3 regions of the Kitasatospora acidiphila genome follow, and region 1 is predicted to be linked to each of the others. Evidence: riboswitches for the same ligand, from Rfam matches in the RefSeq annotation. Region 1 holds a riboswitch; each other region holds the start of a gene.
The links. A riboswitch is a leader RNA that binds a small molecule or an ion and turns the genes downstream of it on or off. The one in region 1 is predicted to bind cyclic di-AMP.
Positions count from the first base shown of each region.

Region 2: linked by a shared signal. The riboswitch ahead of E6W39_RS43530 (transglycosylase family protein) and the one ahead of E6W39_RS34975 (transglycosylase family protein) in region 1 are both predicted to bind cyclic di-AMP.
Region 3: linked by a shared signal. The riboswitch ahead of E6W39_RS30445 (C40 family peptidase) and the one ahead of E6W39_RS34975 (transglycosylase family protein) in region 1 are both predicted to bind cyclic di-AMP.

Region 1 covers NZ_VIGB01000003.1:7,403,398-7,411,174, forward strand. The annotation lists gene E6W39_RS34970 (hypothetical protein) at 1-49, opposite strand, end outside; gene E6W39_RS34975 (transglycosylase family protein) at 208-1,374, opposite strand; cyclic di-AMP (ydaO/yuaA leader) riboswitch at 1,382-1,526, opposite strand; gene E6W39_RS34980 (hypothetical protein) at 2,045-3,007, opposite strand; gene E6W39_RS34985 (DUF397 domain-containing protein) at 3,482-3,718, shown strand; gene E6W39_RS43790 (ATP-binding protein) at 3,733-4,674, opposite strand; partial or broken gene E6W39_RS34995 (helix-turn-helix domain-containing protein) at 4,933-5,769, shown strand; gene E6W39_RS44355 (hypothetical protein) at 5,783-6,100, opposite strand; gene E6W39_RS44360 (TetR/AcrR family transcriptional regulator) at 6,100-6,426, opposite strand; gene E6W39_RS35005 (MFS transporter) at 6,631-7,777, opposite strand, start outside.
Region 2 covers NZ_VIGB01000003.1:3,713,372-3,721,148, reverse strand. The annotation lists gene E6W39_RS17385 (hypothetical protein) at 1-547, shown strand, start outside; gene E6W39_RS17380 (serine/threonine-protein kinase) at 607-2,244, shown strand; gene E6W39_RS17375 (SurA N-terminal domain-containing protein) at 2,492-3,124, shown strand; gene E6W39_RS17370 (MazG family protein) at 3,153-4,148, shown strand; gene E6W39_RS17365 (SDR family NAD(P)-dependent oxidoreductase) at 4,159-4,572, opposite strand; gene E6W39_RS17360 (cytochrome P450 family protein) at 4,716-5,987, shown strand; cyclic di-AMP (ydaO/yuaA leader) riboswitch at 6,192-6,393, shown strand; gene E6W39_RS43530 (transglycosylase family protein) at 6,484-7,119, shown strand; gene eno (phosphopyruvate hydratase) at 7,333-7,777, shown strand, end outside.
Region 3 covers NZ_VIGB01000003.1:6,434,683-6,442,459, forward strand. The annotation lists gene E6W39_RS30425 (rhomboid family intramembrane serine protease) at 1-46, opposite strand, end outside; gene E6W39_RS30430 (hypothetical protein) at 218-463, shown strand; gene E6W39_RS30435 (NYN domain-containing protein) at 577-1,986, shown strand; gene E6W39_RS30440 (C40 family peptidase) at 2,186-3,211, shown strand; cyclic di-AMP (ydaO/yuaA leader) riboswitch at 3,554-3,661, shown strand; gene E6W39_RS30445 (C40 family peptidase) at 3,686-4,777, shown strand; gene E6W39_RS43750 (hypothetical protein) at 4,955-5,344, shown strand; gene E6W39_RS30450 (C40 family peptidase) at 5,242-6,033, shown strand; gene E6W39_RS30455 (hypothetical protein) at 6,054-7,232, shown strand; gene E6W39_RS30460 (glycosyltransferase 87 family protein) at 7,247-7,777, opposite strand, start outside.

The DNA.
Region 1 (7,777 bases):
CGATGGCCAGATCGGCGTCCAGGCTGACGGTCACCTTGGGCTTGGGCACGGGTTCTCCTCGGGTCTGCCGGAGCCCTCAGCATGCCGCGTGGCGCCGCGCCCTGCCAGGGCCCGACCGGGACGGCCGAGGGCCGCCCCACGTGCGGGAGGCGGCCCTCGGCTGCTTTCGGTGCGCGGCGGGTCGGGGCCCGCCGGCGGTGCGGCGGGTCAGACCCGGCCGGCGAAGTCCGGGGTGTAGTTCGAGATGGTCTCGTACTTCACGCCGGCGCTCGGGTTGGCGGCCTCCACGAACTTGCCGCCGCCCACGTACAGGCCCACGTGGTAGACGCCGGAGTCGCTGCCGTTGCTGGACCAGAAGAGCAGGTCGCCCGGCTGCAGGCTGGCCAGCGACACCCGGGTGGAGGCGGCGGCCTGGTCGGCGGCGATGCGCGGGATGGAGACGCCGGCCTGGGCCATCGCGGCCTGGGTCAGGCCGGAGCAGTCCCAACCGCCGTTGCTGCTGCCGCCCCAGACGTAGGCCTGGCCGACCTTGGACTCCGCGAAGCTGACCGCGGCGGCGAAGGCACCGGTGGCGCTCTGGGTGCTGGTGGAGCTGCTCTGCAGGCTGGTGGTGCGGGCCGGGAGCGAGGCCGGGGCCGGGGTGGCGGCGTCCGAGGAGTCGTCAGCGTTCTTGGCGGGCGCCGCGGGGGTGGCCACGGCGACCGTGCCGAGGTCGAGCTTCTCGCCCGGGTAGATCCAGTTCGGGCCCTGGGTCAGCACCGACTTGTTGAGGTCGTAGAGCTTCTGCCAGCCGCCGTCCACGTTGTGCTTCTGGGCGATGGTGGACAGCCAGTCGCCGGGCACCACGGTGTAGGTCTCGCGGTCGGCGTGCTGCGCCGGGGCGGCCTTCGGCGCCGGAGCCTGCTGCTGCGCCGGGGCGGCGGGGGCAGCCGGGGCGGCGGGGGTCGGCGCCGGGGTGCTGCTGGTGCTGCCGGCGCCGGTGTCGACCTGCGCCGGGGCGCCGCCGGCGGTCAGGCCCGCCTGGATGGAGCAGACCGGCCAGGCGCCGGGGCCCTGGTCGGCGAGCACCTTCTCGGCGACGGCGATCTGCTGGTCCTTGGTGGCCAGGTTGGCCTGCGGGGCGTACTGGGTGCCGCCGTAGGCCGCCCAGGTGGAGGAGGTGAACTGCAGGCCGCCGTAGAAGCCGTTGCCGGTGTTGATGCTCCAGTTGTTGGTGCTCTCGCAGGCGGCGACCTTGTCCCACACCGAGACCGGCGCGGCGGAGGCGGTGGTGGCGGTGATGCACGGCAGGGCCAGGCCCAGGCCGAGCAGGCCGGTGGCGGCAATCGCGCGCTTGGCGTTGCGGGGACGGTTCGTGCCAGTCGTGGGCAGCATGAAGACGCGTTCCTCTCCTACGCCTACGAGGTGAGCTGTCGGATTCGGGCTGGAGTTGCCCGGCCGTGCGTGCACGGCTTCACCCCAAGCCCCGGTCTCCCGGGGCGGCTTACCTGGGTCCCCCGCTCCTGCCGTGGTTGCGTTTTCGCGCCGCCAGCAGGGTCGGTGGCAGGACTCGGCGTCCGGTCTGCTGGGTCCGTGTGACCACGAACGGGGAGCACGTTAGACAGACATAAGAAGGAATCGCAAACAGCTGTGAGTGACATCACACAGTATTCACTTGACCTTCAAGATCGCGATGTGCCGGTAGCTGATGGAGTGTTGGGTCGGGAACCGGCAACTGGGTTGTTCGCCAGCGAAGTTGCCGCTCTTTCAGGCTGATGGGCCGTTCAAAATCCGAGGCCCTCGCAGGAGGCTTTCCCGGCAACTTCCAAGGGACTTGAAGGTGCTCTGACAGGTACTCGTTACCAATTCGAGACCGGCGGCCTGACGGGGTGCTAGAAGGGTCAAAACGGACAGATACGGGCAGATTGACGAACCTTGTGAAGGCATGCCCACGAACTGAGCCCCTGCCAGTGGGGCCGGCGGGTGTCGGCGGGTGTCCGGGCATGCGAAAGGCCCCGTCCGCGTCCCAGGGGGACGTGAACGGGGCCAGCCGGACTGCGGGGGCTCAGGCCTCCTCAGAAGCCTCTCCAGCGGGCTGTGCGGGGAGCTGCGGGCCCTCCGTGACCGGGTCGGGCTCGGCGGGCTCGGGCAGCGCGGCCAGGTACACCGAGGCGATCAGCTGACCGACCGTCGGGTAGGCGCCGATCGGCGCGGCGCTCGGGCAGCCGGTCTCCTCGGCGGCGGCCAGCAGCGCCTCGCCGCTCACCTCGGGGCCGATCACCAGCGGGGCCAGGGCGGGCCGCTGCGAGCCGGTGGCCCGCAGGTGCTCGACGGCGCCGGCCACCGAGCCGGGCACGTCCAGGGCGGCGGCCACCACCGGCACCGCCAGCCGGGCCGCGAGCAGCACGCCGGTGACGCCGGCCGCCGCGGCGGCCTCCTCGCCGCCCACGGTGGTCAGCACCACGCCGTCGGCGGCCGTGGCGATGGCGAACAGGCGGGCGCGGTCGGCGCGGGCCAGGCCGGCCTCGGAGAGCCGCACGTGCACCGCCTCGGCCAGCAGCGGGTGCGGGCCGAGCGGCTCGGTCACCTGCGCCCCGGTCTCGGCGGCGAGCTGGTGCAGCCCGGCCAGGAAGTCATGCGGTCCGGTGACCAGCGGCACCAGCACCGGGGCGGGCAGGCCCAGCTCGGCGGCCCGGGCCACCAGGTCGGCCACGGTGGGGGCGGCGTGGCCCGGCTGTGCCTGGGGAGCGTCCTGCTCGTCTCGCTCCTGCTGGGCCGCCGGCTCGGCGGCCGTGGTCGGCAGCCAGCCGGCCAGCATTTCGATGCCGGGCTGTTCGCCGCGGATCACCGAGATCAGCTCGTCGACCACCGCCACCGCCTCGGGCGTCGCCTCGGCCGGCACCGCGAGGACCAGCGGCGCCGCGCCGACCGGGACCTCGGGGCGCTCGGGACGGCGGTGGCGCCCCCGTGCTCGGGAGCCTGGCGTGCGGACGGGCAGTTGTGCGCCCGGGATGGCTGCAGTGCTCATGGCGCAGAATCGTAGGACATACGCGTGATCAGTCCGCATCGGGCTGCCGGTCGATTGCCCGCCGTCCGGCTCCGCTCCGCCGATGGCCAGGCCCGGCGTCCGGAAAACCGGCCTCTCGTTCCATTGATGTGACGGAGTGTGAGGGTTCGGATGCGAACTCGACCGTGGAATGGGCCTGTCAATGGCCGAACCGGTCAGAGGGTCGTGGACGTCCCCTGACACGGGGTGACGATCGAAGAGCTGAATCACCCTCAAATGTCCAGTTCTGTCTGGCGGATTGTGTCGGTTTGGCGAGGGTTTGTCACATCAAGTTCCTGACGGTGCACGCGCAAAATCGCATGCCGATGCACGTGCATTAGCGTTATCATCACGACAAGTAAGGCATTCGCCCTGCCCGTACGAGCCGGAGGCGGCCGGCGGCCGGAGCGGTCGGGCGCCGAGCGCTATGAGCACTCCAGCTCTTGGGAGAATTCGATGCACCACACGTACAACGGCATGCCCGCGGCAGACCTCGAAGGCGTGGTCTGGCAGAAGAGTCGCCACAGCAACTCCAAGGGCAACTGCGTGGAGCTGGCGGCCCTCGATGGTGGCGCCGTCGCCATGCGCAACTCGCGCTTCCCGGACGGCCCGGCCCTCATCTACACCCGGGACGAGATCGAGGCGCTGCTGCTGGGTGTCAAGGACGGGGAGTTCGACCACCTGGTCGCCTGATCCCCGAGCCACCGTCAGGCCGCTTGCCGGGCCTGCCGATCGGACTGGGCGCCGCCGCGGCACAGGGGAGTCTGCGGCGGCGTTTCGCATGTCCTCGGCGCCCCTTGTCGGTTGGACCCCCGGGTTGGCTGCGCAGTTCGGCCGCGCGGTTCGGCTGCTCGCTCCGGCAACCGCAGGCTGGACCCGCGGGTCGGCCCCGGGAACGCGAAACGCCGCGCGACGGCGCGGCGTTCGGTCGGGCGGATGGGCCCGTCAGGCTGAGCGGCGGTGACGTCCGATCGACGCGGCGTCAACTGCCGCGGAGGACAGCGAAGTCGGTGCCCCTCGGCCTGGAAAACGGCCCAGACCACCTTGCCGGTCCCGGAGGCCAGCGGGTGCCAGCCCCAGGAGCGGCTGAACGAATCGACCAGGTGCAGCCCCCGGCCCGACTCGGCCACGAAGTCGGCCTCCCGGGTGACCGGCCCCTGGCAGCTCGGATCGCTGACGGCGCAGACCAGTTGGTCCCCCCGGTGGACCAGGCTGATCCGGATCGGCAGCCGGCCGTCGACCGGGCCCGGCTGGATCGGGAACGGCTGCCGGCCCGGCAGGTCCGCCGCGGTCGGCTGGCCGATCGCGTGCCGCAGCGCGTTGGTGACCAACTCCGAGGCGACCAGGGCGACATCGTCGAACATGTCGCCAAGGCCCCAGCGCTGCAGGGAGGTTCTGGTGAAGTCGCGGGCGGTCTTCACCGCGTCATAGCGAGGGGGGAGCGTGCAGGTGACCACGTCAGGGTCGATGGCAAGCGCCGTACCGGTGCCCATGAAGAGCTCCTCCCATAAGGGGGCGGACACGGCTGGACCCGGCGGGGTCATGCCGGTCACCTCCGACTCGCTCGGCCGCTTCGCCATCGCCTCGACCGGATGCATGGGGTCGACGACGAAGCCCGCGGGACTGTCACAGGGGGCGTGCAACTGCACGTGCACCATCGTGCTCTGTGCTCACGGCGGATGCAAGAGTCGATTCACGTGCAGTCGCACTATTGGCATATGCAGACGCCGGATGCACGTGCATCCGTACGTGCTGATGGATGTGCCGATGGACGTGCCGATGCAAAATTGGTAGATCCTTGTACTGGTACAGGCACTGTGAGCGGCCGGATGATGGCAGACTGTGCGCTGATTTCCTGAGTCGGAGGTTCCAACGGCATGACCACAGTGCAGCCCGGCGGCGGTTCGATGGTGCGCCGGATCCTCCTGGGCTCCCAGCTGCGCAGGCTGCGGGAGGCCCGCGGCGTCACCCGCGAGGACGCCGGCTATGCCATCCGCGCCTCGGAGTCGAAGATCAGCCGGATGGAACTCGGGCGGGTCAGCTTCAAGGAGCGCGACGTCGCCGACCTGCTGACCCTCTACGGCGTGACCGACGGCGAGGAGCGCGAGTCGCTGCTCGGCCTGGTCCGCGAGGCGAACAAGTCCGGCTGGTGGCACAGTTTCAGCGATGTGCTGCCGGGCTGGTTCCAGACCTACGTGGGCCTGGAGGAGGCCGCCTAGCTGATCCGCACCTACGAGGTGCAGTTCATCCCCGGCCTGCTGCAGTCCGAGACCTACGCCCGCGCCGTCTTCACCCAGAGCAGCCCGGCGCTCAGCGAGGAGGAGGTCGAGCGCCTGGTCGGCCTGCGGCTGCGCCGCCAGAAGCTGCTGGCGGAGGGTCAGGGCCCGCGGCTGTGGGCGGTGATCGACGAGGCGGCGCTGCGCCGGCCGGTCGGCGGGCCGAAGGTGATGCGCGGCCAGCTCCAGTACCTGATCGACATCGCAGAGCAGCCCAACGTGGTGATCCAGGTGATGCCGTTCCGGTTCGGGGCGCACGCCGGGGAGAGCGGCGCCTTCAGCATCCTGCGCTTCCCCGAGCAGGACCTCGCCGACGTGGTCTACCTGGAGCAGCTGACCAGCGCGCTCTACCTGGACAAGCGGGACGACGTGGACGCCTACGTGCAGGTGATGGAACGGCTCTGCGTGGACAGCCTCACCCCGGAGAAGACCACCGACCTGCTGACCTCGATCCTGGCCGAGAGCTGACCCGGCGACCCGGTCAGCCGGAGGCCAGGTGCGCCCAGTCCGGCCGACCGGGACTGCCGCCCTCCGGTGGTCGCCCCAACTCCCAGGGCAGGCCGTAGCGGGCGAACAGGTCGGCCCGGATCGGCGGCAGCGGGGTCTGCGCGCCGGGAAGCAGCACGCCGATGCAACCGCCCATCAACGCGCTGCGCAGCACCGCGTGTTCGGCGGCCGGATCGGGCGCGCCCCAGCCCGCCAGCACCTCCCGCAGGATCGCGCCGAGCTGCTGCTGCTCCGGGTCCTGGACGAAGCCGCCGATGTCCGGGTCGAGGATCAGCGCCAGGTGCGAGCGCATCACCCGGGGTGGTCCAGTGCGGTGTGCAGGATCTGGTCGATCGCCGCGGCCAGCCGCTGCGGTGGTGAGGCGTCCGGCGGCAGTTCGGCGAGTGCGGCGGCCAGCTCCAGGTGCATCAGCCGGTGGGTGGCGGACTGCATCAGCAGTCGTTTGCCGTCGAAGTAGTAGGAGACCAGTCCGCGGGCGAGCCCGGCGCGTTCGGCGATGTCGGCAAGTGTGGTGGCGGCGTATCCGCGCTGGTCCACCAGTTCCACCGTGGCGCGCATCAGCCGGCGCCGGGAGCGCAGTCGCATCTCCTCGTTGACCGATTCCCCGCGAGGTGCCATCGTGTCAGCTCCGTACGTTGGTTGGCTCTGGGTCAATTTACGCTGACCGAGAGTGGCCGACCTGCACCCGAGGCGATGGCTGGTGCGGGTCCGTACGGGGCCGGTGTCGGTCTCACCAGAACGGGGGACTGGTGAGACCGACACCCACCGAACGGCGCGGTGGCGCCGGTTCGGTGGGTGTCGACCTCGGGAACTGCCGGTCCGTCAGACCCGCTCCTTGAGGGCCGCCCCGGAGTCGGCCCGCCGGTAATCGTAGTCCGGCACCGGATGGTGCACCCCGGCCCGTCGGCGGTCCAGCAGCGCACCGACCGCGGTGATCAGCAGGCCGGCCAGCGCCACCACCGTGACCAGCACCAACGCCGGTCGGTAGCCGTTGAGTTGGTCATGCGCGCTGGTGCCGCCGTGGCTGCCGGCGGTGAGCACGGCGGTGGTCACCGCCAGCACCAGGGCGTTGCCCACCTGGATCGCGGTGTTCACCAGCCCGGAGGCCAGGCCCTGCTCCTCGTCGGCCACGCCGTTGGTGGCGGCGATGTTGACCGAGGGGTAGAAGAGCGCGAAGCCGATGCCGAGCAGCAGCATGGTCGGCAGCACCAGGCCCAGGAAGGTGCCGTGCGGGCCGAGCCGCAGGAACAGCGCGTAGCCGATGAGCATCGCCAGGCTGCCCAGCGGGAGCAGCCGGCCGGTGCCGTAGCGGTCCACGATCGCGCCCATCTTGGTGGCCGAGAGGGCGACCAGCGCGCCGGCCGGCAGCAGCCCGAAGCCCATCTGCAGCGCCGACCAGTGCAGCGTCCGCTGCAGGTAGAGGGCGATGATGAACTGGAAGCCGGCGTACGACCCCATCAGCAGGAACGCGGTCGAGTTGGCCCGGGCCACGGCGCCGTTGCGGAAGATGCCGAGCCGGACCAGCGGGTGCGCGGTGCGCTGCTCGATCACCAGGAAGGCGGTCAGCAGCACCGCGACCGCGACCAGCGAACCGATGGTCCGGGCCGTCGCCCAGCCCACGCTCTGCGCCTCGGTGACGGTGAATACCAGCAGCAGCAGTGCCGCGGTGCCGGTGATCGCGCCGAGCACGTCATAGCCGCCGTCGCCGCGCTCATGGGCGTGCTTGGGCAGCACCCGCAGCGCGAAGACCAGGGCGATCACGGCCACCGGGACCGGCATCAGGAACGTGCAGCGCCAGTTCAGCGAGGTGAGCAGGCCGCTGAGCACCAGGCCCAGCGAGTAGCCGCTGGCGCCGCAGGTGGTGAAGATCGACAGTGCCTTGTTGCGGGCCGGGCCCTCGGGGAACGTGGTGGTGATGATGGAGAGCGCGGCCGGGGCGGTGAATGCGGCGCTGGCGCCCTTGAGGAAG
Region 2 (7,777 bases), 3.7 Mb from region 1:
CGTGGTGTGGGCGAAGGTGGCGATCTGCCTGGTGCCGCTGGTGACGCTGACGTTCTTCAGCTTCGTGCCGGCCGTCGTGCTGGCGGCCCGGCGCAAACGGACGGTGGACGTGGTCGGCGCGGTGGTGGTCGCGGTGACGGAGATGGTCATGATGGTCTGCGCCGTGGTGTCCGGAAAGGCCACGAGCGGCCCGGCCAACACGGCCGGCGTCTGCCTGGTGCTGCTGCTGATCTTCGGCACGCCGATCCACTTCCTGCTGATGGACCGCCGTGCGGTCTGGGAGCGCGGCCGGCCGGAGCCCGCGCCGGGGTACCCGTATCCGCAGCCGTACGGGGCGTACCCGCAGCCCGTCGCCGGATACGCCCCGGCCCCGCCCGTTCAGCACCGGCCGGTCGTCCAGGACCGGCCTCCCGTCCAGGACCGGCTGCCCGTTCAGGACCGGCCTCCCGTCCAGGAGCAGTCTCCCGTCGCCCCGTCGGCCCCCACCGACGACCTCCGGGAGCTCGGCGAGCTGCTGCGCCGTCAGGCCGGGGGCGACCGGCGGTGACCCGGGAGCGGCTGATCGGCGGGCGCTACCGGCTCGCCGAGAAGATCGGACACGGCGGCATGGGCCAGGTCTGGGCCGGCTACGACGAGCGCCTGGACCGGCGGGTGGCGGTCAAGCTGCTCCGCGCCGACGCCCCCAGCCATGGGGGTCCCCCCGGCCGGAGGCTGGGGGAGGCTGGGAGGGGCCCCCAGCTGCCCGGCCCGGCCGACACCGCGGAGCTCCGCGACGACCTGCGCAGGCGCTTCCTGCGCGAGTGCCGGATCACCGCCGGCCTCGACCACCCGGGCCTGGTCACCGTCTTCGACGCCGGCGAGGACGCGGGCGAGCTCTACCTGGTGATGCAGCGCCTGCCCGGCATCGGCCTGGCCGACCTGATCGCCGAGGAGGGCCCGCTGCCGGTGTCCTGGGCGGCCGCGGTGGCGGCCCAGATCTGCGCCGCGCTCTCGGTGGTGCACGCCGTCCCGGTGGTCCACCGGGACCTGAAGCCGAGCAACGTGATGGTCCGCCCGGACGGCCGGGTGGTGCTGCTCGACCTCGGCATCGCCACCGCGCTGGACGGCGACCACACCCGGCTCACCCTCACCGGCGTGCCGATCGGCAGCCCCTCCTACATGGCCCCCGAGCAGGCCCTCTCCGGCAGCGTGGACGCCCGCAGCGACCTCTACGCGCTCGGCTGCCTGCTGCACGAGATGCTCACCGGCGAGGAGCCGTTCCGGGCCCCCACCGCGCTCGGGGTGCTGCGCCGCCAGGTGGACGATCCGCCGGTGCCGCTGCGGCAGTTGCGCGCCGAGGTGCCGGCCGAGCTGGAGGCGTTGGTGCTCGACCTGCTGGCCAAGGCCCCGGCGGACCGGCCCGCGGACGCACAGCAGGTGTTCGGACGGCTGCGGCCGCTGCTGCCCGCGACCGAACCGGCGCTGCCGCAGCCGTACGGGACGGTGCCGGACCCGACCGTCCCGTTCCGCCACCCGCAGCATCCGGTGCCCGAGCCGACCAGGAGCCAGCACGTTCCTCCGCCGGCCTTCGGCCGGGAGGTGCCCCCATCGCTCGCCGAACCGTCCGCCGCCGCACCCGTCACCGACCTGGCCGCCGCCTGCGGACAGGTCTCCGACCTGCTGGCCGCCCAGCGCTACGCCGAGGTGATCGACCTGGCCGGCCGGCTGCTGCCGCAGGCCCGGGCCCGGCACGGCGAGCACGCCCCGCTGGTCATCACGCTGCGCACCATCTACGCCCGCACCCTGCTGCAGGAGGGCCAGTACCGGGCCGCGCTGCCGGAGTACCAGCTGCTGGCGGCCGCCGCGGTGGCCGAGCACGGCCCGCGCGCCCTGCCCGCGCTGGAGCACCGGCGCCGGACCGCCACCTGCCTGGAGCAGCTCGGCCGGGTGACCGAGGCGCTGGCCGAGTACCGGGCACTGCTGGCCGACTGCACGGCCCGGCTGGCCGAGGGGGCGGACACCGACCCGGCCCGCTGCTTCGAGCTGCGCGAGCGGATCGGCCTGCTGCTGGCCGGCTCCGGCGACCCGGACGGCGCCTGGGAGTGGCTGCTGGCGCTGCTCTTCGACCGCGAGCCGCGGCTCGGCCCGCACCACCCGGACGTGCTGCGGCTGCGCCGCCACCTGGACCAGCTGCAGCAGCACCGCACCGGCCGGCTGCCGCCGCTCGACCCGCGCACCGCCAGCTGGTGGCGCCCCGCCGGCTGAGCCCCAACGCGCCGGGCGCTCTGCTCGGTCGGCCCCCAGTCGGGCGGGCGTCTTCCCCGGTCGAGCCCCAACCGGGCCGGGCTTACCGTCAGTTGAGTCCATCAGCTGACGGTCCGCCAAATCGTCCGTCCCGGTGACCTGTTCGGTTCAACGTCTGGGCAACGGCAGGCGCGCTCCCTATCCTCATGACTCGTCAGGAGTACGTCTCGGCCACTTCGCCACCGCAGCCCTGCCCGGGAGGCCCCGCGTGATCCGCAGCAGCTCCGTCCGCCGCACCCTGCCCGCGCTCGGCGTCCTGCTGGGCGCGCTGGCGTTGAGCGCCTGCGGCGGCCAGCCGCCCCGCCCCGGGGCCGCCGCCCTGATCGGCTCGGACCGGATCACGGTGGCGCAGGTGGAGGCCCGGGTGGCGGAGTTCCGGGACCAGGCGGCCAAGCTGCCCAGCGGGCAGTACCAGGAGCAGGCGGGCCTGGTCGGTGCGACCGTCTACGGGATGGTCTTCGACCAGGTGGTGGCCCGCGCGCTGGCCGACCGCCAGCTGTCGGTCTCCGACACCGAGGTGGCCCAGCTGCGCCAGCAGGAGGTCGCGGCGCTGGCCGGGGAGGCGGCCCTGGAGCAGAACCTGCTGCTGCGCAACGGTGTCCCGGCCCAGGAGATCGACGGCTATCTGCGCGAGCAGATCGGCCTGCAGAAGCTGGCCAAGGTGAGCGGGCAGCAGCTGGGCACCACCGACGGCAACCAGGCGGTGCACCAGCTGCTGACCATCGCCTCGGAGGAGCTGCGGGTGACGGTCAACCCGCGCTACGGCAGCTGGGATCCGGCGCAGGCGGTGCTGGACAACCCGAGCGAGCCGTGGCTGCCGCAGTCCGGCGCCGCCGCCTGAGTTCACAGCGGGGCGGTAGGTTCGAGGTGTGGAGACCTCGAAGCTGACCCTGCTGACCACCACCCACCGGATCGCCCCCGGGCTGCTCAGCTGGCCCGCCTGGCAGGCGCTGCACGGCGCGCCGCTGGTGCTGGCCGCCGACCGGGAGCACCCCCAGCTGCCCGCGCTGGCGCAGGCCGGCATCAAGGTCGAGCAGATCGAGCGGACCAGTGCGCCCGCGCTGGCCCGGGAGCTCACCGAGCGGGCCCCGCTGGTGTTCCTGGGCGGCCAGGACGGCGACCCGGGGCTGACCGACGCGCTGGCCAGGATCGCGGTGGAGCACGCCGGCGAGGCGCCCGAGATCGAGCTGCTGCCCGGCTCCTACGACCTGCCCGGCGCCCGGCTGCTCGACCTGGTCGCGGTGATGGACCGGCTGCGGTCGCCCGGCGGCTGCCCGTGGGACGCCGAGCAGACCCATGACTCGCTGGTGAAGTACCTGGTCGAGGAGGCCTACGAGCTGGTCGAGGCGATCGAGGAGGGCGACCGGGCGACGCTGCGCGAGGAGCTCGGCGATGTGCTGCTGCAGGTCTTCTTCCACTCCCGGATCGGCGAGGAGCACGCCGAGGACCCGTTCTCCATCGACGACGTGGCCGGGGACATCGTGGACAAGCTGGTCTACCGTCACCCGCACGTCTTCGCCGACTCGGACGCCGAGACCACGGACCAGGTGGAGGCCAACTGGGAGGCGCTCAAGGCGGCCGAGAAGCAGGACCGGGAGTCGGTGCTGGACGGCGTGCCCAGCGGGCTGCCGGCGCTGGCGTACGCGGCCAAGCTGGTCTCCCGGGTGCGGCGCGCGGACTTCACCGGGGTGCCGGACGCGCCCTACGAGCTGCCGGCCGAGCTGACCGAGGAGAGCGCGGGCGCCCTGCTGCTGGCCGTGGTGCAGCGGGCGCACGACGCCAGGGTGGATCCGGACGCGGCGCTGCGGCGCGCCGCGCGCGGCTACCGGGCGGCCGTGCGGGCCGCGGAGGGCCTGGCCGACTGAGCGGGACGGGTCAGGCCGCGGTGCGCCTGACCGGCTCCCGCTGCGGCGGCAGCAGTTCGCCGATCGCCTCGCTCAGCGGGTAGAGCAGCTCGGCCAGCCGGTCCAGGTCGCCGGGGAGGTCGGCCAGGGTGACGATCCGCTCGCCGTCCGGGCCGGCCACGCAGAACAGGTCGATCCGGCCCAGGTGCTTCTCGCAGGTGTCGACCAGGGCGGCGATGTCGCTGGGCTGGTGGATGTCCGAGGAGACACCGACCACCGGGCAGCCGGTGCGGTCCAGGGCGGCGGCCAGGTCCTCGGCGACGCCGACCCGGGGGTGCGCCAGCAGCAGACCGGTGGCTCCCGCTGCGGCGAACCGGCGGGCCGGCGCGTCGCCGTCGCCGCCGTCGAGCACCGCGATGACCACCACTTGCCCGGCTACTCGCATGGCCTGACTCCTCTCCGTGGGCACCACCGCACTGTGGCCCACCCATTAATCGGGGATCGTAGGCTTCGCCTGACCCTCCGCAACAGGGATTACCCGGCAGGTGACCAGACTCACTCCCACTTGGGAACGGATACGGTCAAGACATGCCCAACCAGCCGCCCGCCCCGATGCCGCCCCTGTTCACCTGGGAGTTCGCCGCCGATCCCTACCCGGCGTACGCCTGGCTGCGGGAGCACGCCCCGGTGCACCGCACCACGCTGCCCAGCGGGGTGGACGCCTGGCTGGTGACGCGGTATGCGGACGCCCGGCAGGCGCTGGCCGACAGCCGGCTCTCCAAGAACCCGGCGCACCACAGTGAGCAGGCGCACCGCACCGGTCGGGTCGGCATCCCGGGGGAGCGGCAGGCCGATCTGATGACCCACCTGCTGAACATCGACCCGCCGGACCACACCCGGCTGCGGCGGCTGGTCTCCAAGGCGTTCACCCCGCGCCGGGTGGCCGAGTTCGAGCCCCGGGTGCAGCGCCTGACCGACCGGCTGATCGACACCTTCGCGGCGCGCGGCTCGGCCGATCTGATCCACGAGTTCGCGTTCCCGCTGCCGATCTACGCGATCTGCGACCTGCTGGGGGTGCCGGCCGAGGACCAGGACGACTTCCGTGACTGGGCCGGGATGATGATCCGCCACGGCGGTGGTCCGCGCGGCGGCGTGGCCCGGGCGGTCAAGAAGATGCGCGCCTATCTGCTGGAGCTGATCCACCGCAAGCGCGGGGGGGAGTTGGGCGAGGACCTGATCTCCGGTCTGATCCGGGCGAGCGACCACGGCGAGCACCTGACCGAGAACGAGGCCGCCGCCATGGCCTTCATCCTGCTGTTCGCCGGCTTCGAGACGACCGTCAACCTGATCGGCAACGGCGTCTTCGCGCTGCTGAACCACCCGGAGCAGCGGGCCCGCCTGCAGGCCTCGGTGGCGGCCGGGGAGACCGGGCTGCTGACCACCGCGGTCGAGGAACTGCTGCGCTACGACGGCCCGGTGGAGCTGGCCACCTGGCGGTTCGCCACCTCGCCGCTGAGCATCGGCGGGGTGGACATCCCGGTCGGCGATCCGGTGCTGGTGGTGCTGGCCGCGGCCGATCGCGACCCGGCCAGGTTCGACCAGCCGGACACCATGGACCTGGCCCGCCGGGACAATCCGCACCTGGGGTTCGGGCACGGCATCCACTACTGCATCGGCGCGCCGCTGGCCCGGCTGGAGGGCCAGCGGGCGCTGGCCACGCTGCTGACCCGGCTTCCGGACCTGCGACTCGCCGCCGAGCCGGGGGAGTTGCGCTGGCGCGGCGGTCTGATCATGCGCGGACTGCGCGAACTGCCGGTTTCGTTCACGCCCGAAAAGCCCGCGGACGCAGTCGAAAACTGAGTGTGCGCCAACTCCCGCCGTTGTGACGGCGCGTCGGAAGCATCGGTGCAGTCATGGTCTGAATGCGGATCAAATCGGTCAAACCTGACCGGTTGGTAGGCGATGCATGACGCACCGTAATTTCCGCGTGATGTGGGCGATATGAGCTTGTGATTGGTCAGTAGATCTGCTTACTCTCCCAGGAGTTCGCGTAGGCGAACCCCGCACGCGAGTACGCCGAATCCTGCCCATCGCGTCGCCGGGACACCTGACCACCAGGGGGCAGGGGCGGGGGACCCAGGTTTTTCTGCCGTCTCCCACGGCTAGGGGTGAAGCCGACCGCCGGAGCGATCCGAGCGGGCGGCCGGGCCAACCTCACCGGTCCGAACCCGACAGCTCACCTCGCAGGCGTGCGGAGAGGGACGTCTCAATGCTGTTTGGCACCGGCCGCCATCGTCGCCGTACCACCGCAGAGAAGGCCATCGCCGTAGCCGGCTTGGCAGGCGCGGGAGTTGCGATGCCGCTGCTCACCGCGACCGGCGCGCACGCCGCCCCGGTCTCCGTGTGGGACGGCGTGGCGAACTGCGAGAGCACCAGCAACTGGTCGATCAACACCGGCAACGGCTTCTACGGCGGGCTGCAGTTCACCAACTCGACCTGGGCCGCGTACGGCGGCACCCAGTACGCCCCGCGGGCCGACCTGGCCAGCAAGGACCAGCAGATCGCGGTCGCCGAGCGGGTGCTGGCCTCGCAGGGGCCGGGCGCCTGGCCGGTCTGCTCGGTCAAGGCCGGGCTGACCCAGGGCGGCGCCCCGGCCTCCGCGAACCCCGGCGGCGGCGCGGCCGCCTCCCGGTCCGCCGAGCGGTCGGCCCAGCCCCAGCAGGCCAAGCCGCAGCAGGCCCAGCCCAGGTCGGCCGCCCCGCAGCACCGGTCGACCCCGAAGCCGGCCCAGCCGAAGCCGGCCCCGCAGCCCGCCGAGCCGTCCACGGCCGGTGCCCACGAGTACACCGTCCGGCCCGGCGACACGCTCTCCACCATCGCCCAGGGCCAGCAGGTGATCGGCGGCTGGCAGGCGCTCTACCAGGCCAATCACGCGACGGTCGGCCAGGACCCAAACCTGATCTTCCCCGGCCAGACGCTCCACCTCGGCTGACCCGCCGACGCCCGGCCCCCGGGGCCGCCGCACCGGCGGCGGCCCCGGACCGGGGCGGACGGGCATTCAGGTGAACTACCGACAGGTAGCAGAACCACACCGTGAGACGGGAGCCAGGTCCCGGTCTCCGGTCGGGCCGGTGCGGTTAGGCTCTGGTCGTAAGGCCCCCGTCCTCCCGCTGTCCCCAGGACCGCTTCCGCAAGGAGATGCATAGTGCCGTCCATCGATGTCGTCGTCGCACGCGAGATCCTCGACTCCCGCGGCAACCCCACGGTCGAGGTCGAGGTCGGCCTCGACGACGGCAGCACCGGCCGTGCCGCCGTCCCGTCCGGCGCCTCCACCGGAGCCTTCGAGGCGCTGGAGCTGCGTGACGGTGACAAGAACCGCTACGGCGGCAAGGGCGTGGAGAAGGCCGTCCTCGCCGTCATCGAGCAGATCGGCCCGGAGCTGGTCGGCTACGACGCCACCGAGCAGCGGCTGATCGACCAGGCGATGCTCGACCTGGACGCCACCCCGGACAAGTCCTCGCTCGGCGCCAACGCCATCCTCGGCGTCTCGCTGGCCGTGGCGCACGCCGCCTCCGAGGCCTCGGACCTGCCGCTCTTCCGCTACCTGGGCGGCCCGAACGCGCACGTCCTGCCGGTCCCGATGATGAACA
Region 3 (7,777 bases), 970 kb from region 1:
GCACGTAGCAGACCAGCGGCACCGGCTGCGCTCGGGTCGGGGGCATGAGCCGATCCATTCCGCGCCGCACCAGTGGTGACACCCCGGTGTACGGCGAGCGGGTGAGCCGTCCAGCAGGTGGACGGTCCGCTGTCCGGCGGCCGGCGCCGGCGGCTCAGGCCCTAGGCTTGGGGCCCTGGCCGGAACCCGCTCCGGACCAGCGATCGAGAGGACCCCCATGCCTGTCCCCGTGCCCACGGCCGAGACCCGCTGGCGCTGCACGCTCTGCGGCAATCTGACCCGATTCGACGTGACCAAGTCCTCCCGGGTCGTCGAGTTCGTCCACCTCGACCTGGCCGGCGAGCCGCAGGTGGAGGAGCGCGAGGTGCTCACCGAGACCCTGGAGTCGGTGCGCTGCCGCTGGTGCAACGCGGTCGACCAGGTGGAGCTGGTGCCCCGGCCGGACGCCACCGAGGAAGCCTGACACCCTGGACCCGCGAGGGTGCCGTGTCGTGCGTGGTGTTCGTGGCATGCCGCACACGAGACAATTGCACCGAGCGGTGTGTCAGGAGACCAGGGATCGGAGCCGAGGACGCGATGGACGCAGCGAGTCAGGCCGCCGAGCCCGAGGGGCCCCAGCCCGCCGGCGGTGAGCCGCTGCCGGCCGACGTCCCCAGCGAGGCCGGGGCCGAGTCGGCCGAGCAGCTGGACCGCCCGCTCCCCGAGGGCGTGCGCCGCCGGGTGGTGGGGCTGGCCGCCGACGCGCTCGGCGGGCTGCCGCTCACCGAACTGCCGGCCACCCTGCGCCCGTACGCCAAGTTCACCGCCGCCCGCCGCGCCCGCTACGCCGGCACCGCGGTGGCCGCGGCGCTTGAGGCGGACCCGGTGTTCCGGACCCGGATAGCGGACCGCCTGCGGGCCGGCCAGCCGGACCTGGTGGCGGCCCTGGAGGCCGGCCAGGTGCCGGGCGCCGCCGAGCCGCTGGACGTGGCCGCCGCCGCCTACCTGCTGCGCACCCGCGGCTGGACCCGCCTGGTGGCCGAGGCCGGCGAGCAGGCGGAGCGGGCCGAGGTGGCCGATGCGGCCGCCGAGGCCGCCCGGCTGCTGGAGAAGCTCCAGGAGGAGCTGGCCGCGACCAAGGCGCTGGCCCGGGCCGACCTGGAGCGCCAGCGCGCCGAGAGCGAAGGGGTGCGCCGGGAGCTGGAGGCGCTGCGCAAGAAGGTGCGCAGTCTGGAGAGCGACACCCGCCGGGCCCAGGCGGAGAGCCGCAAGCTGCAGGGCGAGCTGGACAGCGCCAAGGCGGTGGCCGCCACCGAGCGGACCGGCCTGGAGAGCGAGAACCGCCGGCTGCGCCACCGGGTGGCCGAGCTGGAGAGCACCCTGGAGTCCGGCCGCCGGTCGGCCCGGGAGGGGCGCAGCGTGGCCGACATGCGACTGCGGCTGCTGCTGGACACCGTGCTGCAGTCGGCCCAGGGGTTGCAGCGGGAGCTGGCGCTCCCGGTCACCCAGCTGCATCCGGCCGACCTGGTGGACGCGGTGGTGCCGGGCACCGCCTCGCCGCACGACGTGGCCCGGCGCGGGCTGGCCGAGGACGATCCGGCGCTGCTGGACCAGCTGCTGGCGATTCCTCAGGTCCACCTGGTGGTGGACGGCTACAACGTGACCAAGACCGGCTACCCGACGCTGCCGCTGGAGCAGCAGCGGATGCGGCTGCTCGGCGGCCTGGCGATGCTGGCGCAGCGCACCCAGGCCGAGGTGACCTGCGTCTTCGACGGGCAGGACCTGGACGTGCCGGTGATCATGGCGCCGCCGCGCGGGGTGCGGGTGCGGTTCAGCCGGACCGGGCAGACCGCGGACGAGCTGATCCGCCAGCTGGTCCGGGCCGAGCCGCAGGGCCGCCCGGTGGTGGTGGTCTCGGCCGACCGCGAGGTGGCCGACGGCGTGCGGAAGGCCGGCGCGCGCCCCGTCTCGTCGGTCCTGCTGCTCAACCGCTTGGCGCGCAGCTGAGCCGCCGTTCGCCTGCCGCCGGTCCGTCCGTCACCAGTTGAGCGCCGGTGAAGGCCCGGTGAAGGCCGTTCGACCGAAGGTGGTTCGCGGCCGGGGGAGTAGCGCAGGGTTCTGATGTTCAGTAGGGTCCGGCGTCAAACCTATTTTTCCGGCCACTCACCCGATCAGGTAGGCGGCCGGCAGAAGAAGGAGCGGTCCAGTGGCGTCCCACCGCCGTCCCAAGCAGCCGAGTCGTGCGCGGGTCTACGTGTTCACCGCCGCTGCCGCGACGGCGGTCGCCCTCTCCGCGCAGCCGGGCGCCTGGGCCGACCCGAAGCCGTCGGTGGACGACGTCAAGACGCAGGTCGACGGACTGAACCAGCAGGTCGAGGCGGCGTCCGAGAAGTACGACGGGGCCAACGAGCGCGCCACCCAGCTGCGCCAGCAGGCCACCCAGCTGCAGGACCAGGTGGCCCGCACCCAGCAGCAGGTGACGGACCTGGAGTCCGGCCTGGCGGCGGTGGCGGGCGACCAGTACCGCACCGACGGGATCGACCCCGCGGTCCAGGTGATGCTCAACTCCAACCCGCAGAGCTACCTGGACCAGACGGCCAGCATGCAGATGGCCACCACCTCCGAGACCGCCGCGCTGAAGTCGCTCATGGACCAGCAGCGCAAGCTGGACCAGGAGAAGAAGGAAGCCGCCGACACGCTGGCCGAGCTGGACCGCTCGACGCAGGAGCTGAACGCGGCCAAGACCGATGTGCAGGGCAAGTTGGCGGCGGCGCAGCAGCTGCTGGCCTCGCTGAGCGCGGCCGACCGGGCGGCGGTCACCGCCGACGACCACGCCTCGCGCAGCGACGTCCGCACGCCGATCGGCCTGCCGCAGGCCGGCGGTTACGCGGGCAGCGCGGTGCAGCAGGCGCTGACCCGGCTGGGCGACTACTACGTCTGGGGCGCCACCGGCCCGACCACCTTCGACTGCTCGGGCCTGATGCAGTGGTCCTACGCGCAGGCCGGCGTCTCGCTGCCGCGCACCTCGCAGGAGCAGGCCACGGTCGGCACCGCCGTGCCCAGCCTGGCCGACGCGCAGCCCGGCGACCTGGTGATCTACGGCGCCGACGCGCACCACGTGGGGATGTACATCGGCAACGGCAAGGTGGTGCACGCCCCGCACACCGGTGACGTGGTGCGGATCGCCGACGCCGCCTCGATCGGCCCGATCAAGACCATCCGCCGGGTCTGACCCGACCCCGCTGACTCCCCGTCGAGCCACCTGGCCGGCCCTCCTGCTGAGGGTCGGTCAGCGCGTGTCCGGGTCCCGAGCGGTCCGAGTTGTGAGCTGGGACACCTGTTCGTCTGCGTCTTGATCACCGATGGGTGACGCGCTTATCACGGACAGTCAAAGTTCGTAAGTAATTCCGACAAGGATTTGAACACATCACGGACCTGTTACTAGGGTCGGCTCCAGACCGATGCGATGGCGATCACCCGACCCGGGTGGCAGCGGAGGTCCCGCCGAGTTCGGAAAGCAGCCCGGGCAGTTGACGGCCCGAGGGGAGTCCCCGCGGGGGTGCTGTGGACCGGAGCCGGGGAACCACACGTTCCTCCGGGGTGAATCGGCGCCAGGTCGGCCCGCGGGCCGGTGAGGCGTCGTAGGGCATGCTTCCGGCCCGAACCCGTCAGCTCACCCGGTAGGCGGCCCGAGGAAGAAGGATTCGTGGCGTCCCACCGTCGTCCCAAGCCCGTCGGCCGAACTCGCGCGTCGATCCTGACCGCTGCTGCGGCGACCGCCGTCGCCCTGTCCGCACAGACCAGCGCGCACGCCGACCCGGCGCCGACGCTGGACCAGGTGAAGACCCAGGTCGACGACCTCAACCAGAAGGCCGAGGCGGCCAACCAGGCGTACATGACGGCCCAGTCCAAGCAGCAGACGCTGCAGAAGCAGGTCGGCGACCTGCAGGACCAGGTGGCCCGGCAGCAGGACCAGGTGACCAACCTGCAGAACGGCCTGGCCGGCGTGGCCGCCGACCAGTACGCCAACGACGGGATATCCCCGACGGTTCAGCTGATGCTGAACGCGAACCCGGACAGCTTCCTCAACCAGGCCGGCTCGATCAACCAGCTGAACACCAGCCAGGGCGAGACGCTGAAGGAGCTCCAGCAGGAGCAGCGCAAGCTCGACCAGGACAAGGCCGACGCGAGCGGCAAGCTGGCCGAGCTGGACTCCACCACCGCCCAGCTGAAGTCCGCCAAGGACGACGCCCAGGCCAAGCTGAAGGCCGCCCAGGACCTGCTCAACTCGCTCACCGAGCAGCAGAAGCAGGCCATCGCCGCGCAGGAGGCCCAGGCCGCCGCCGCTGCCAAGGCCGCCGCCAGCCAGGCCCAGAGCCAGGCCGGCCAGCAGGACGCCGCCTCCCGCGGCAGCGCCCGCACCGATCTGAGCAGCATCCCGGCCGGCTCGCACGCGCAGGCCGCGATCGCCGCCGCCGAGTCCGCGCTGGGCTCGCCGTACGTCTACGGTGCCGCCGGTCCGACCTCGTTCGACTGCTCGGGCCTGATGCAGTGGGCCTACGCGAAGGCCGGCGTCTCGCTGCCGCGCACCTCCGAGGAGCAGGCCACGATCGGCACCAACGTGGGCACGGACATCGCCAACGCGCAGCCCGGCGACCTGATCATCTACTTCTCCGACATGCACCACGTCGGCATGTACGTGGGTGGCGGGCAGATCATCCACGCCCCGCACACCGGCGCGGTCGTGCACTACGAGAACGCCACCGTGATGCCGATCGCGGCCATCATCCGCGTGTGATGCGCCCCTGACGGTTCGTCGGGAAAGAGCCCGGTCCCCGCTTCGGGGGCCGGGCTCTTTCGGCTGCATGTCCGATTCTTGGTCAAATATTCGTATTGGCAGGGGTTTGGACTCGTCCGCCCCGACTCGCTAACGTCGGCGCGGATCTGTTCCGCCGCCGATTGGAGTCGTCAGCCCATGACGATGCCGCAACGCCCGGTGCTCCCGGGCCGCACTCCCCAGCAGGGCGCCGAACGTCGGCTCTCCCGGGTGCTGGCGGTCACCGCCGCCGCGACCACGGCGCTGGCGATAGCGGCGGGCGGCGCGGCGCAGGCGGCGCCCGGCGGGCCCGGACCGGACCGGGCCGGCGTCAGGGCGCAGGTCGACCAGCTCTACACGGAGGCCGAGCAGGCGTCGGAGCGCTCCACCGCCGCCGAGGACGACGCCAAGCGGCTGCAGCGCGAGGCGACCGAGCTGCAGGGGCGGTGGCCCGGGACCAGGAGGCGGTCACCGAGACCCGCACCGCGCTCGCCGAGATCGCCGCCGCCCAGTACCGCTCCGGCGGGATGGACCCGGCCGTGCAGCTGATGCTCTCCGGCGACCCGACCCGCTACCTGGCCGAAGCCCGCAGCCTGGGGCAGGCGGGTGAGCAGCGGGCCGACTCGCTGCGCACGCTCCAGCAGCAGGAGCGCGCCCTGGACCAGCGCCGCGCCGAGGCGACCGCCAAGCTGGCCGAGCTGGAGGCGGTCCGCAGCACGCTGGCGCAGAGCAGGCAGCAGCTGCAGGACCGGCTGAAGAGCGCCCAGGCCCTGCTCGGCACCCTGACCGCCGACGACCGGGCGCAGCTGGCCGCACAGGACGAGCGGGACGCCGAGCAGCGCGCCACCCGCGGCACCGACCGGCTCGACCTGGGCAGCGCGCCGCCCTCCTCGGACCGCGCCGGCATCGCGCTGGCCGCCGCGCTGGGCAAGCTCGGGTCGCCCTACGTCTACGGAGCCACCGGGCCCGATGCCTTCGACTGCTCCGGTCTGATGTACTGGGCCTGGCGGCAGGCCGGAGTGACCCTGCCGCGCACCTCCCAGGCGCAGGCGTTCGGGGGGCGGCGGATCAGCCTGGCCGAGGCGCAACCGGGAGACTTGGTGATCTTCTTCAAGGACATGCACCACGTCGGCATGTACGTCGGCGGTGGCACGGTGATCCATGCCCCGCACCCCGGAGCCCAGGTGCGGTACGAGAGCGTCTCGGCGATGCCGGTCTCAGCGGTGGTGCGGGTCTGAGCGCCGTCGAGAGGCTGCCGGTGGAGAGCGCGGCACACGCCGGTGCGGCCAGTCGCGCCGGGGTGTCGCGGCGTACCGCGCTGCTGCTGGTGGCGGGGGCGCTCACCCAGCTCTCGCTGCCGCCGGCCGCCGCGCCGTCCGCCGACCGGCGGCCGGCGGACGGCCGGCTCGCCGCCGACCGGCTGACCGCGCTGCTCGCCCGCCGCGCCGACCGGCTGCGGACCGGCGAGCTGGCCGCGCTGCCGCTGGCCGAGCTCGACTACCGGCCGGTCGGCTGGGACGCCGGCACGGTCACCGCCGAGCTGCGGTACCGGCTGCTCGGCTACGACGACTACCCCGCGGTGCTGCAGCGCCGGCTCACCCTGGCCGGCGCGGCGGTGACGGGCGAGGGCGCGGCCCCGGACGCGGCCGCGGCGCCCTGGGACCTGGGCACGCCCGACCCGGTGCGCGGGGCGCGCTGCCTGGTGCTCGGCCCCGCCGGGTCGGCCGAGCTCGCCGCGCTGGCGGCGATCGGCGACCGCGCGGTGCCGGCCGTCAGCGCCGTCTGGGGGACCGGCTGGGCGCAGCGGCTGGTGCTGCAACTGCCGGGCAGCGAGCCGCAGTTCGCCCAGCTGCTGGGGGTCGACCCGGGCTCCTACCAGGACATAGCCGCGGTCACCAGCGCGGCGGCCGGTGCGCCGCTGCACACCCCCGCCGACCGGGTGATGGTCAATCCGGATGCCTTCCGGCAGCTCAGCGAGGTCGGCAAGCAGGTGGTGATCACCCATGAGACCACCCATGTGGCGACCCGCGGCGACACCCACCCCTGGACCCCGCTCTGGCTCTCCGAGGGGGTGGCGGACTGGACCGCCTACCTGACCACCGGCCGCACCGCCCGGCAGATCGCGCCCGAGCTGACCCAGGACGTGGCGGCCGGCAAGCTGCCCACCGCGCTGCCCGCGGACAGCGACTTCGCGGCCGGCGCCCAGGGCATAGCGCAGGCCTATGAGCTCGCCTGGCTGGCCTGCGACCTGATCGCCCGGCGGCACGGCCGACCGGTGCTGGTCGGCCTCTACCGCGCGGTGGGCGCGGCCGGGCCCGGCGCGGTGCGGGACCAGCGGCTCGACCAGGTGTTCCAGCGGCAACTGGGCTACGGGCTGGCGCAGTTCACCCGCGACTGGATCGGCGAGGTGGAGCGGCAGCTGTCGCCGCAGGCCTGACGCGGCCCCGGCGGTCAGTCGTCCAGCAGGCTCTGCTCGTAGGCGATGCCGGGGCGCACCGGGTAGGAGGACTGCTCGGGGCCGGGCAGCACCGCGGTGACCGCGGTCGGCTCGGGCCGCTCGCCCCGGGTGCTGATCCACAGGCGGCGGCAGGAGACCACGGTGGCGGCGATCAGCAGCAGGTTGCGCGCGGTGATGGTGGCCACGCCCAGCGGGTGGCTGTTCACCGTGTCGCTGAAGTTCACCGGGAACTCCAGGGTGGTCAGCAGCGTGGCGATCAGGATCATCACGGCCACCGGGCGCTGGCTGGTGCCGCGCACGGTGAGGCAGACCGCGGACAGGCCGATCAGCCACACCATGTACTGCGGGCTGATCACCCGGCTGGTCGCGGTGAAGATCAGCAGCGCGGCCAGCGCGGCGTCGTAGGTGGTGGCCGCCTGCCAGTGGCGGGCCCGCAGCCGCCAGTAGAGCAGCCAGCCGAAGCCGACCGCGGTGCCGGCCAGCGCGACCTTGGAGATGACGCTGACCCACGGGCCGAGCATCTC